DNA from 4 places in the Cellulosimicrobium sp. NPDC030954 genome. Region 2 is predicted to be linked to each of the others. Evidence: riboswitches for the same ligand, from Rfam matches in the RefSeq annotation. Region 2 holds a riboswitch; each other region holds the start of a gene.

The links. Region 2 has a riboswitch for S-adenosylmethionine ahead of ACZ402_RS11825 (hypothetical protein). Riboswitches for the same ligand answer to the same signal wherever they lie in the genome.
Region 1: linked by a shared signal. The riboswitch ahead of ACZ402_RS01275 (LLM class flavin-dependent oxidoreductase) and the one ahead of ACZ402_RS11825 (hypothetical protein) in region 2 are both predicted to bind S-adenosylmethionine.
Region 3: linked by a shared signal. The riboswitch ahead of ACZ402_RS01305 (NADPH-dependent FMN reductase) and the one ahead of ACZ402_RS11825 (hypothetical protein) in region 2 are both predicted to bind S-adenosylmethionine.
Region 4: linked by a shared signal. The riboswitch ahead of ACZ402_RS01150 (aminotransferase class V-fold PLP-dependent enzyme) and the one ahead of ACZ402_RS11825 (hypothetical protein) in region 2 are both predicted to bind S-adenosylmethionine.

The regions. Positions count from the first base shown of each region.
Region 1 is NZ_JBVIFN010000001.1:300,367-302,560, forward strand. Features, by position in the region: gene ACZ402_RS01270 (TetR/AcrR family transcriptional regulator) at 1-328, opposite strand, end outside; SAM riboswitch class IV at 501-626, shown strand; gene ACZ402_RS01275 (LLM class flavin-dependent oxidoreductase) at 1,007-2,161, shown strand.
Region 2 is NZ_JBVIFN010000005.1:77,718-79,911, forward strand. Features, by position in the region: gene ACZ402_RS11820 (hypothetical protein) at 220-1,074, shown strand; SAM riboswitch class IV at 1,086-1,201, shown strand; gene ACZ402_RS11825 (hypothetical protein) at 1,268-1,873, shown strand; gene ACZ402_RS11830 (nuclease-related domain-containing DEAD/DEAH box helicase) at 1,936-2,194, shown strand, end outside.
Region 3 is NZ_JBVIFN010000001.1:305,697-307,890, reverse strand. Features, by position in the region: gene gdhA (NADP-specific glutamate dehydrogenase) at 1-800, opposite strand, end outside; SAM riboswitch class IV at 1,047-1,181, shown strand; gene ACZ402_RS01305 (NADPH-dependent FMN reductase) at 1,202-1,801, shown strand; gene ACZ402_RS01300 (flavin reductase family protein) at 1,798-2,194, shown strand, end outside.
Region 4 is NZ_JBVIFN010000001.1:271,191-273,384, forward strand. Features, by position in the region: gene ACZ402_RS01145 (hypothetical protein) at 151-732, shown strand; SAM riboswitch class IV at 778-893, shown strand; gene ACZ402_RS01150 (aminotransferase class V-fold PLP-dependent enzyme) at 929-2,194, shown strand, end outside.

The DNA of each region.
Region 1 (2,194 bases), on a different contig from region 2:
GGTCGGCCGCGCTCGCCCCGAGCGCGTCGACCACGGTGCCCAGCACATCCTCGCACACCTCGACCACCACGTCGTCGAGCGACGCGAAGTGGTTGAAGATCGTGCGCCGCGCGACGTCGGCGCGGGCCGCGAGCTCGTCGACGGTGAACCGGGTGCCGCCGTTCTCCTCCATGAGCGACGCCGCCGCGTCGACGATCGCCCGCCGGTGCCGTGCGCGCAGCGCGGCGCGGCGGTCGGTGGAGGAGCCGGTCGGGGGGGCGGGCGCGGAGCCCGTCGTCGGGTCGGTCACGGGCACGCCCGACGGGTCGGTCGCGGAGGGGAGGGGCACCTCTTGACACTAAGTGCATCGATGCACTCGGTGCAAGCAGCGCCTCGGGCGGCAGAAAGTTGACCGATCAAGTCCAGTATGTGGGAAGGTCCCCTCGGCGCGTTGACACCCTGCGGCGGCCGCTCGTAAGTTCCCGCGCAACCGAGGTCGACGTACCCCGGTCACAGGACATGGTCATGAGCTCCGACGCCAAGCCCCGGCTCGTCGGACGGCAACCCTCCCGCGCGGTGGGGTGCCCCGGGTGAGGACCGGGTCCCGCGTCGCGCGGACCACGCGCGGCGCGGGGCAAGGACGCGGAGCCCGGCGACGGGCACGAAGGAGACGGACGATGGACCGGCGGGAGTCGAGCACCGCGGTGAGCACCGCGGTGAGCACCCCGGTGACCGCCGCGCACGCCTCGACGTGCCCCCGTCCACCCGCGGGCGCCTCTGCCGCGCGCGCACTCGGGACCGCGGGTCCCGCGCGCGCCACCTGTTGTCGCTGACGACGAACCGCCACCGAAGAGGCCCGCGCGCCCCGCGCGTGGCCCGTCGCCCCCGGCTTCCCGCGCCCCGTCCTGCCACCCCGCGGCGGAGCAGCCCTGCCCACCTCCGCACCCGCCGCGCCCCGAGCGTCGTCGGCGCTCTACCGGCGACGGCGTCGGCGCTGCGCTGGCAGCACCGAGAACGGAACCTCGCGATGTCCGACCCCCGCCCCGCCCGCACGCTCCACCTCGGCGTCGACCTCACCGACGCCGGCGCGCACCCCGCCGCCTGGCGGACCGTGGGCACCCAGGCCCAGCGGCTCTTCGACGGGAAGCGCCTCGTCGAGCTCGTCGCCACCGCCCAGCGCGGCCTGCTCGACCTCGTCACGCTCGACGACGCGTTCACGCTCCGGCCGAGCCGCGACGGGTCCGTCCGGGGCCGGCTCGACGCCGCGCTCGTCGCCTCCCGCCTCGCGCCCCGCAGCGCGGGGATCGGCCTCGTCCCGACCGTGACGACGACGCACACCGAGCCCTTCCACGTGTCCACCGCGATCGCGACGATCGACCACGTGAGCTCTGGACGCGCCGGCTGGCAGGTCGGGTGGTCCACCACGCCGGCAGAGGCCGCGGCGTCCGGGCCCGACGGCGCGCAGGACGAGCCCGGCGCCGTCGCGGAGGCGGGCGCGGCCGTCGAGGCCGTCACGCGGCTGTGGGACTCGTGGGAGGACGACGCGGAGACCCGCGACGTCGCGACCGGCCGGCCCGGTGATCGCGAGCAGCTCCGCCACGTCGACCACGAGGGCATCCGGTTCGCGGTCGCGGGGCCGTCCAGCACGCCGCGGCCGCCGCAGGGCCGGCCGCCCGTCGTCGTGCGAGCGAGCACGCCCGCGTCGCTGGACCTCGCGGCCCGCCGCGCGGACGTGGTCCGGGTGCGGGCGGCGACGCTGGACGAGGCTGTCGCCCGGCGGGCGCAGGTGCGCGCCGCCGCGGCAGACGCGGGGCGCGACCCCGACGCCCTGCGGGTCCTCGTGGACGCGTACGTGGTCATCGGCGACACGCGTGCGAGCGCCCAGGCGCGCCTCGACCTGATCGAGGACCTCGAGGGCGTCTCGTGGGACACGGACTCCCTCACGCACGTCGGCACGGCGCGCGACCTCGCGGTCACGGCCGAGGAGTGGGTGCGCGCCGGTGCGGCAGACGGCTTCCTCCTGCGCCCGTCGTCCCTGAGCACCGACCTCGACGCGATCGTCGGCCGGGTCGTGCGCCTCCTGCAGGGGGCCGGCCTGTTCCGCACGGCCTACCCCGGGACGACGCTGCGCGACACGCTCGGTCTCTCCGGACGAGCATCCCGGCACGTCGCGGTCGCCTGACCGAGCCCCTCGGCGCAGGCCGTGCGGCCCGGG
Region 2 (2,194 bases):
GGCCGCGAGGTGCGGCCCGTCCTGCGGTGCAGCTCCGGCTGTGGGCCGCCGAGGCGAGACGACGCGGTCGTCGACTCCCTGCCTTCAGAGAGTCGACTACCGTGCCTCCAGAGACGGCGGGTGAGTACCCGACGCACGACGTGAGCAGGGGGCTGCTTCATGGAGGATCCGCGCGCGGCGGCGAGGGCGGGACGAGTCCGGCGGCACGCACGATGGGTCGTGCCGCTCGTCGCCGCACCCGCCGTGTTCCTCGCTTGCGTCCTCGCCCTCGACGCGCTCAACCGGCACGAGCTCTACCACGGGGCGTGGGCGTTCCTCGTGCTCCTGGTGGTCGCCGTGGCGTTCCTCGGGCCGGTCGCCCTGCTCGCTGTCGCGATCGCAAAGGGCGCCAGGACATTCCGGGAGCACCGGCGCAGCCGCGGTCGGTTCTCTGCGACCGAGCGTGCCGAGATCGGCCGGCGCGACGCCGCCGCGCACGCGTGGGCGAACGCCCAGGGCCTGCACCGGCATCTCCTCGCGCGGGAGGTTCCGCCCACGCTGCGGGTGTGGGACGTCGTCCCGTACGCGGGCGAGGAGTTCTTCTGCGACGTGCCCGCCGGGTACGCGCGCTACTACGGGACGACTGTCAGCTACACGCAGACGTCGGGGTTCTACTACGGGCGGCCGTCGTTCGTCCTCACCGGCCTTGCCGTGACGGCGATCGCCAACGCCGCCGAGCGCAGCGCCGCCCAGGCGCAGGCCCGAGAGCAGTGGCGTGAGCGCTGCGTCTCCCGGCTCGTCGTGAGCAACCACCGGCTGCTGGTCCAGGTGCATGGGCGATGGCTGTCGTTCGACTACTCCGCGATGACGGCGGTGTTCCCCGAACCCGGCGGGTGGGCCCTCGTCTGCCAGTTCTCCTCGACCGAGCCGCTCTTGCTCACCGGCGACCACGCCCCCTTCGCCGCGGTGATGACCCTGTACAGGACGCACGGTGAGCAGGCGCTGAGAGATCACCCCGGTCTGGAGCCGCTCCGGCCGGTGCACGGCCCGGCCAGCCCGGGGAGCGAGGTTGCGTCCGATCAGCGGGTGAGGTAGACATCTGCCCAGGTCACGAGTGACCGGCGAGACGCCCTCCGCGTGCCGGTCCGGCAACCGCGCCCCTCGCGCACGGTGCCCCAGGAGGAAGACCGGCCCTGGCCGAACGGTCAGGGAAGTGCGAGGTCGACGTCCGCCTCGGTGCGTTGCTGCGCGCCCGGGTGCCGTCGGCCCTGACCGAAGGGCTGCTCCGATGAACCCGACCCCGACCATGACCCTGTGGGTCCGTACCGACGACCCGTGCCAGCTGCTCGTGAGCGACGAGGGGCACCTCGTGTGCCCGGTCCACACCGGGCACCCGCGCCCGGTCCCGTCGCGCGGGTGCTCGTTCAACCCGTTCCTGCGTCTCTGCCACGTCTGCCTGAGCGAACGCGTCCAGATGACGAGCCGCTTCCACATCGAGCGGCGCGTGTGCGACGCGTGCCAGAAGATCGACGCCGCGATCGCCACGTCGCTCGGTGCCGAACCCCTGACCGGGATCACGCAGGACCACCAGACGCTGCGGCGCATGGAGGCCTACGTCACGCTCGTGTTCCCGACGCGGTGGCGGCGCGCGCGCGAGAGCGGCCTCGGCGTCGTCGAGCTCGACACGAACGCACCGTTCTGGGACAGGAAGCCCGACCGCCGGGTCGAGCCCCAGCCACCCATGACGGTGCGGCACTTTGCGCGACTCGACCACTGGCGCACCCGCGGTGGCGGCGGGCCGGACTCCGTGTCCCGCCGCGCCGCGTTCCTCGCGTGGGCACGGGCCGTGCACCCCGCGAGCCCCGTGGCCGTCGCAGCGGGTGAAATCCCGTGACGCGGGAGACCGCAGGTCGTCAGACCCGTGACGTCGTCGGCACGGTGCGGTACGAACGGCACATGCCGCTCGCGTTCCCGCCCGACCCGACGTTCCCCGACGACGGCGGCGCCGAGCGCGCCGTGTGGGACGCGCTGCGCGAACAGCTCCCCGACGACGTCGTGCTGTTCCACGGGGTGCACGTGCAGGAGGACGAGCAGGAGTACGAGATCGACGTCCTCGTCGCCTGGCCAGGGGTCGGGCTCGCCGCGATCGAGGTCAAGGGCGGGCACATCGACCGGGTCGACGGCACCTGGTTCCAGGGCAACGGTCCCCGGCGGC
Region 3 (2,194 bases), on a different contig from region 2:
ACGTAGCCGGAGGAGTCGGAGAAGGCGACGACGTTCGCGCCGAGCTGCTGCGCCTTGGCGGTCGCGTAGATCGCGACGTTGCCCGAGCCCGAGACGACGACGCGGCGGCCGTCGAGGTCCTGCCCGCGCGTCGCCAGCATGCTCTGCGCGAAGAGCACGGTGCCGTAGCCCGTCGCCTCCGTGCGCACGAGGGACCCGCCCCACGAGATGCCCTTGCCCGTGAGGACGCCGGACTCGTAGCGGTTCGTGATGCGCTTGTACTGCCCGAACAGGTACCCGATCTCGCGTCCGCCCACGCCGATGTCGCCGGCCGGGACGTCGGTGTTCTCGCCGATGTGCCGGTACAGCTCGGTCATGAACGACTGGCAGAACCGCATGACCTCGCCGTCGGAGCGGCCGCGGGGGTCGAAGTCCGACCCGCCCTTGCCTCCGCCGATCGGCATGCCGGTGAGCGAGTTCTTGAAGATCTGCTCGAAGCCGAGGAACTTCACGATCCCGAGGTAGACCGACGGGTGGAACCGCAGGCCGCCCTTGTACGGGCCGAGCGCGGAGTTGAACTCGACCCGGAAGCCGCGGTTGATCTGCACGCGGCCCGTGTCGTCCACCCACGGGACCCGGAAGATGATCTGGCGCTCGGGCTCGCAGACGCGCTCGAGGACGGCTGCCTCGACGTAGCGCGGGTGCTTGCGCAGCACGGGGCCGAGCGAGTCGAAGACCTCGCGCACGGCCTGGTGGAACTCGGCCTCGCCGGGGTTGCGACGCAGGACCTCGTCGTAGACGGACTGCAGTCGACTGTCCATGGGCACTCCTCGTCTGGGCGGAAACTCCTGCTGACGGTACGCCTGTGCCAGAAGTTCCCGTACCGCCGTCTCACTCCCTGCGCACCCGGAGAGGTCGCGCGCGGGCTCGGGACGAGGCCCGGGGCGCGCCCCGGGGGGCGTCACGGGCCTGCCGGAAGCACCCGCGGACGACACAACCGTCCACCCGTCGAGAAACCCGATCGATCTAGTGCGGTTTATCGCGAGCCGTTGCTATACCCGTCCCCAGGTCACGAGCACCAGCGCCAAGCCCCGGCTCGCTGGTCGGCAACCCCCTGTTACGGCGGGGTGCTCCGGGAGATGACCCGGCCGTGCGCGACCAGCCCCGCACCCGCGGGGACGGCCGCACGGCAAGCGTGATCGACGACTACTGCGAGGTGCACATGACCCACCGCTCCCCCTCCCCGACGGTCCTCGCCGTCTCCGGCAACCCTCGGCCCGGCTCGCGCACGCTCGGTGCCGCCGAAGCCGTGGCGCACCGCGTCGCGGGCCTCCTCGGTACGACCGACGTCGCGGCGATCGACCTCGCGACGTTCGGCGACGAGGTCCTCGCCGCCGAGCACCCCGGCGCGGACGCCGCGCGCGACCGGCTGGCCGCGGCGACCGTCGCCGTCGTGGCGACCCCGGTCTACAAGGCCTCGTACACCGGGCTCCTCAAGGCGTTCCTCGACCTCTACGGCCCGGACGGCCTCGTGGGCGTCGTCGTCGTGCCGCTCGTCGTGTCCGGCAGCCCCGCCCACGCGCTCGTCGGCGAGGTGCACCTGCGACCCGTGCTCGTCGAGCTCGGGGCGGTCGTCCCGACCCGCTCGCTCACGGTCACCGAGGCGCAGCTCGCGGACCTGGGCCCCGTCGTGGACGCGTGGCTCGCCCGCGAGGGCGACGCGCTGCGCCGCGCCGCGACGCCGCTCCCCGGTGTGGACGGCGGCGACCCGCCGCCCGCCGACCAGGCCGTCGCCGACGCGTTCGCGGGGGTGACCCGATGACCGCCGGGCTCACCCACCTGGAGGCCCTCCTCGCGGAGCAGGACGAGCCGCAGCTCTCCCCCGACGAGTACAAGGCCGTGTTCCGCGGCCACCCCGCCGGGGTCGCCGTGATCGCGCTCGAGCACGACGGCCGCCTCGTGGGATTCACCGCGACGTCGGTCATCTCCGTCTCGGCCGCGCCGCCGCTGCTCGCGTTCTCGCTCGCGTCGACGTCGTCGTCGTGGCCCGCGGTCTCGGCCGCGCGGACGCTCGCGGTGAGCTTCCTCGCCGACCACCAGGACGACGTCTCGGCCCGGTTCGCCACGAGCGGCATCGACCGGTTCGCCGACGGCGGCTGGTCCCGCCTCGGCACCGGCGAGCCCGTGATCGACGGCGCGCTCTCCTGGGTCCGGG
Region 4 (2,194 bases), on a different contig from region 2:
CACGGATCGTACGCCACGCGTCCGACGCGCGGAACGCCTGTCTCGGCGAGCGGCCCCGAGCGAGGTGCCCGACGTCGGACGGTCGCGCTAGCGTGGCAGCGCGCCCGGGCGGGGGTCCCGGGGGCAGGACGACGGGCAGGGGGGAACCGGATGCGGACCGGCCGGGGACGGGTTCTGGGTGCGGTCGTGGTGGCGGGCGTCGTCGCCGCGGGCGCCTGGCTCTGGGTGGCGACCGGCGACGAGGAGCCGCCGCCGCGCGTGGCGAGCGTCCGTCTCGCGGAGGACGACGTCCTCGACGCCCACGGGAGGGCGCGCATCGTCCTGGTCGAGCCGGACGTCGGCTCCGCGCCGCCGCCATCGCCCCGACCGGTGCCCGCCGACGTGGCGACCGGGGGCGAGCCGGTCGACCTCGCAGAGCTCGCCGTCGGTGGGTACGAGGGGTGGTGGAGCGGCGACGGCGACGGCGCAGCCTGCGACGCGTACGCCGACGCCCACCCCGAGGTGGTCCTGGTGAGCACGCGGTCGGGGGAGCCGGTCGAGGCGTTCGTGAACGGGACGAGGCTCCAGGGCGTCCCGTACGGCGCGCTCGGAGAACCCGCGGACTGGCCGCCCGACTCCGTCGTCGTGCTCGACGCGCGGACCGGCGAGGTGCTCGACGCGTTCGAGGTCGACGAGTCCGGCTGGCGCCTCGACCTGCCCGTGAGCTGTGTCCCGCCATCCGAGACGCCTTGACCACCGGTTGACACGCCCGGGCCGCCGCGCACATGCTGGGACGCAGGTCATGAGTGCCAGCGTGAAACCCCGGTTTGCTGGCCGGCAACCCTCCTCTCGCGGCGGGGTGCCCCGGGTGACGACCAGGCCGCACGCCGACCGGCGCGTGGCAAGCGCGGGGATCACCGTCCCCGGACCGCCCTCGGAGGACTGTGCCATGACCGCTCTCGCCGACGTCTCGTGTCCGACCGACCTCCCGACGGCGCCTGACCTCGCGGCGGTCGCCGGCGCGCCCGCGCTTCTGCCCGTCGTCGGCGCGGACACGCTCGTGCCGCTCGTCGACGGCCGCAGCGTCCCGTACGCGAACCTCGACGTCGCGGCGTCGGCCCCGGCGCTGCGCTCCGTCGCGGACCGCGTGACCGAGGTGCTGCCGCTCTACGCGAGCGTGCACCGCGGCGCCGGGTACCTGTCGCAGGTCTCGACCGCGCTCTACGAGGCGTCGCGCCGCGCGATCGGCGCGTTCGTCGGCGCGCGCGCCGACGACGTCACCGTCGTCACACGCAACACGACCGACTCGCTCAACCTGCTCGCGGGCTGCGTCCCGGCGAACGCGGACGGGACGCCCGGGCGCGTGCTCGTCCTCGACGTCGAGCACCACGCGAACCTGCTGCCGTGGCAGCGTGCTGGCGGCGCGACGGTCCTCGCCGGCGGCGCGTCCGTCGCGGAGACGTTGTCCGGCCTGCGCACCGAGCTCGCGCGCTTCCCGTACGCGCTCGTCGCCGTGACCGGTGCGTCGAACGTCACGGGCGAGTCGCTGCCCGTCGCGGACGTCGTGCGGGTCGCGCACGACGCCGGGGCGCGCGTCGTCCTCGACGGCGCCCAGCTCGTCCCGCACCGCGGGTTCTCCCTCGCGGACTCCGGGGTCGACTACGTCGCGTTCTCCGGCCACAAGACGTACGCGCCGTTCGGCGCGGGCGCGCTCGTGGGCCGCCGCGACTGGCTCGACGCGGGGACCCCCTACCTCGCCGGGGGCGGCGCGGTGCGGCAGGTCGCCGTCACCGGCACGCAGTGGCAGACGGCGCCCGCGCGCCACGAGGCCGGGTCGCCGAACGTCGTGGGCGCCGCCGCGCTCGCGGCCGCGTGCGACGCGCTCGCGGCGCTCGACCCGGCCGACCTCCACGCCCACGAGGCGACGCTCCGCGCCGCGCTCGTCGCGGGCCTCGAGGCGGTCCCGGGCGTGCGCGTCGTGCGGGTCTGGGAGGACGCCGTCGACCCGGTCGGCGTCGTCACGTTCTCCGTCGAGGGTCACGACCCGGGCCTCGTCGCCGCGTACCTCTCCGCCGAGCACGGCATCGGCGTGCGCGACGGTCGCTTCTGCGCCCACCCGCTGCTCGCACGCCTCGGGTACGACGCGGGCGCGATCCGCGCGTCCGTCGGCGTCGGGACGACGGGCGCGGACGTCGTCCGCCTCGTCGAGGCCGTG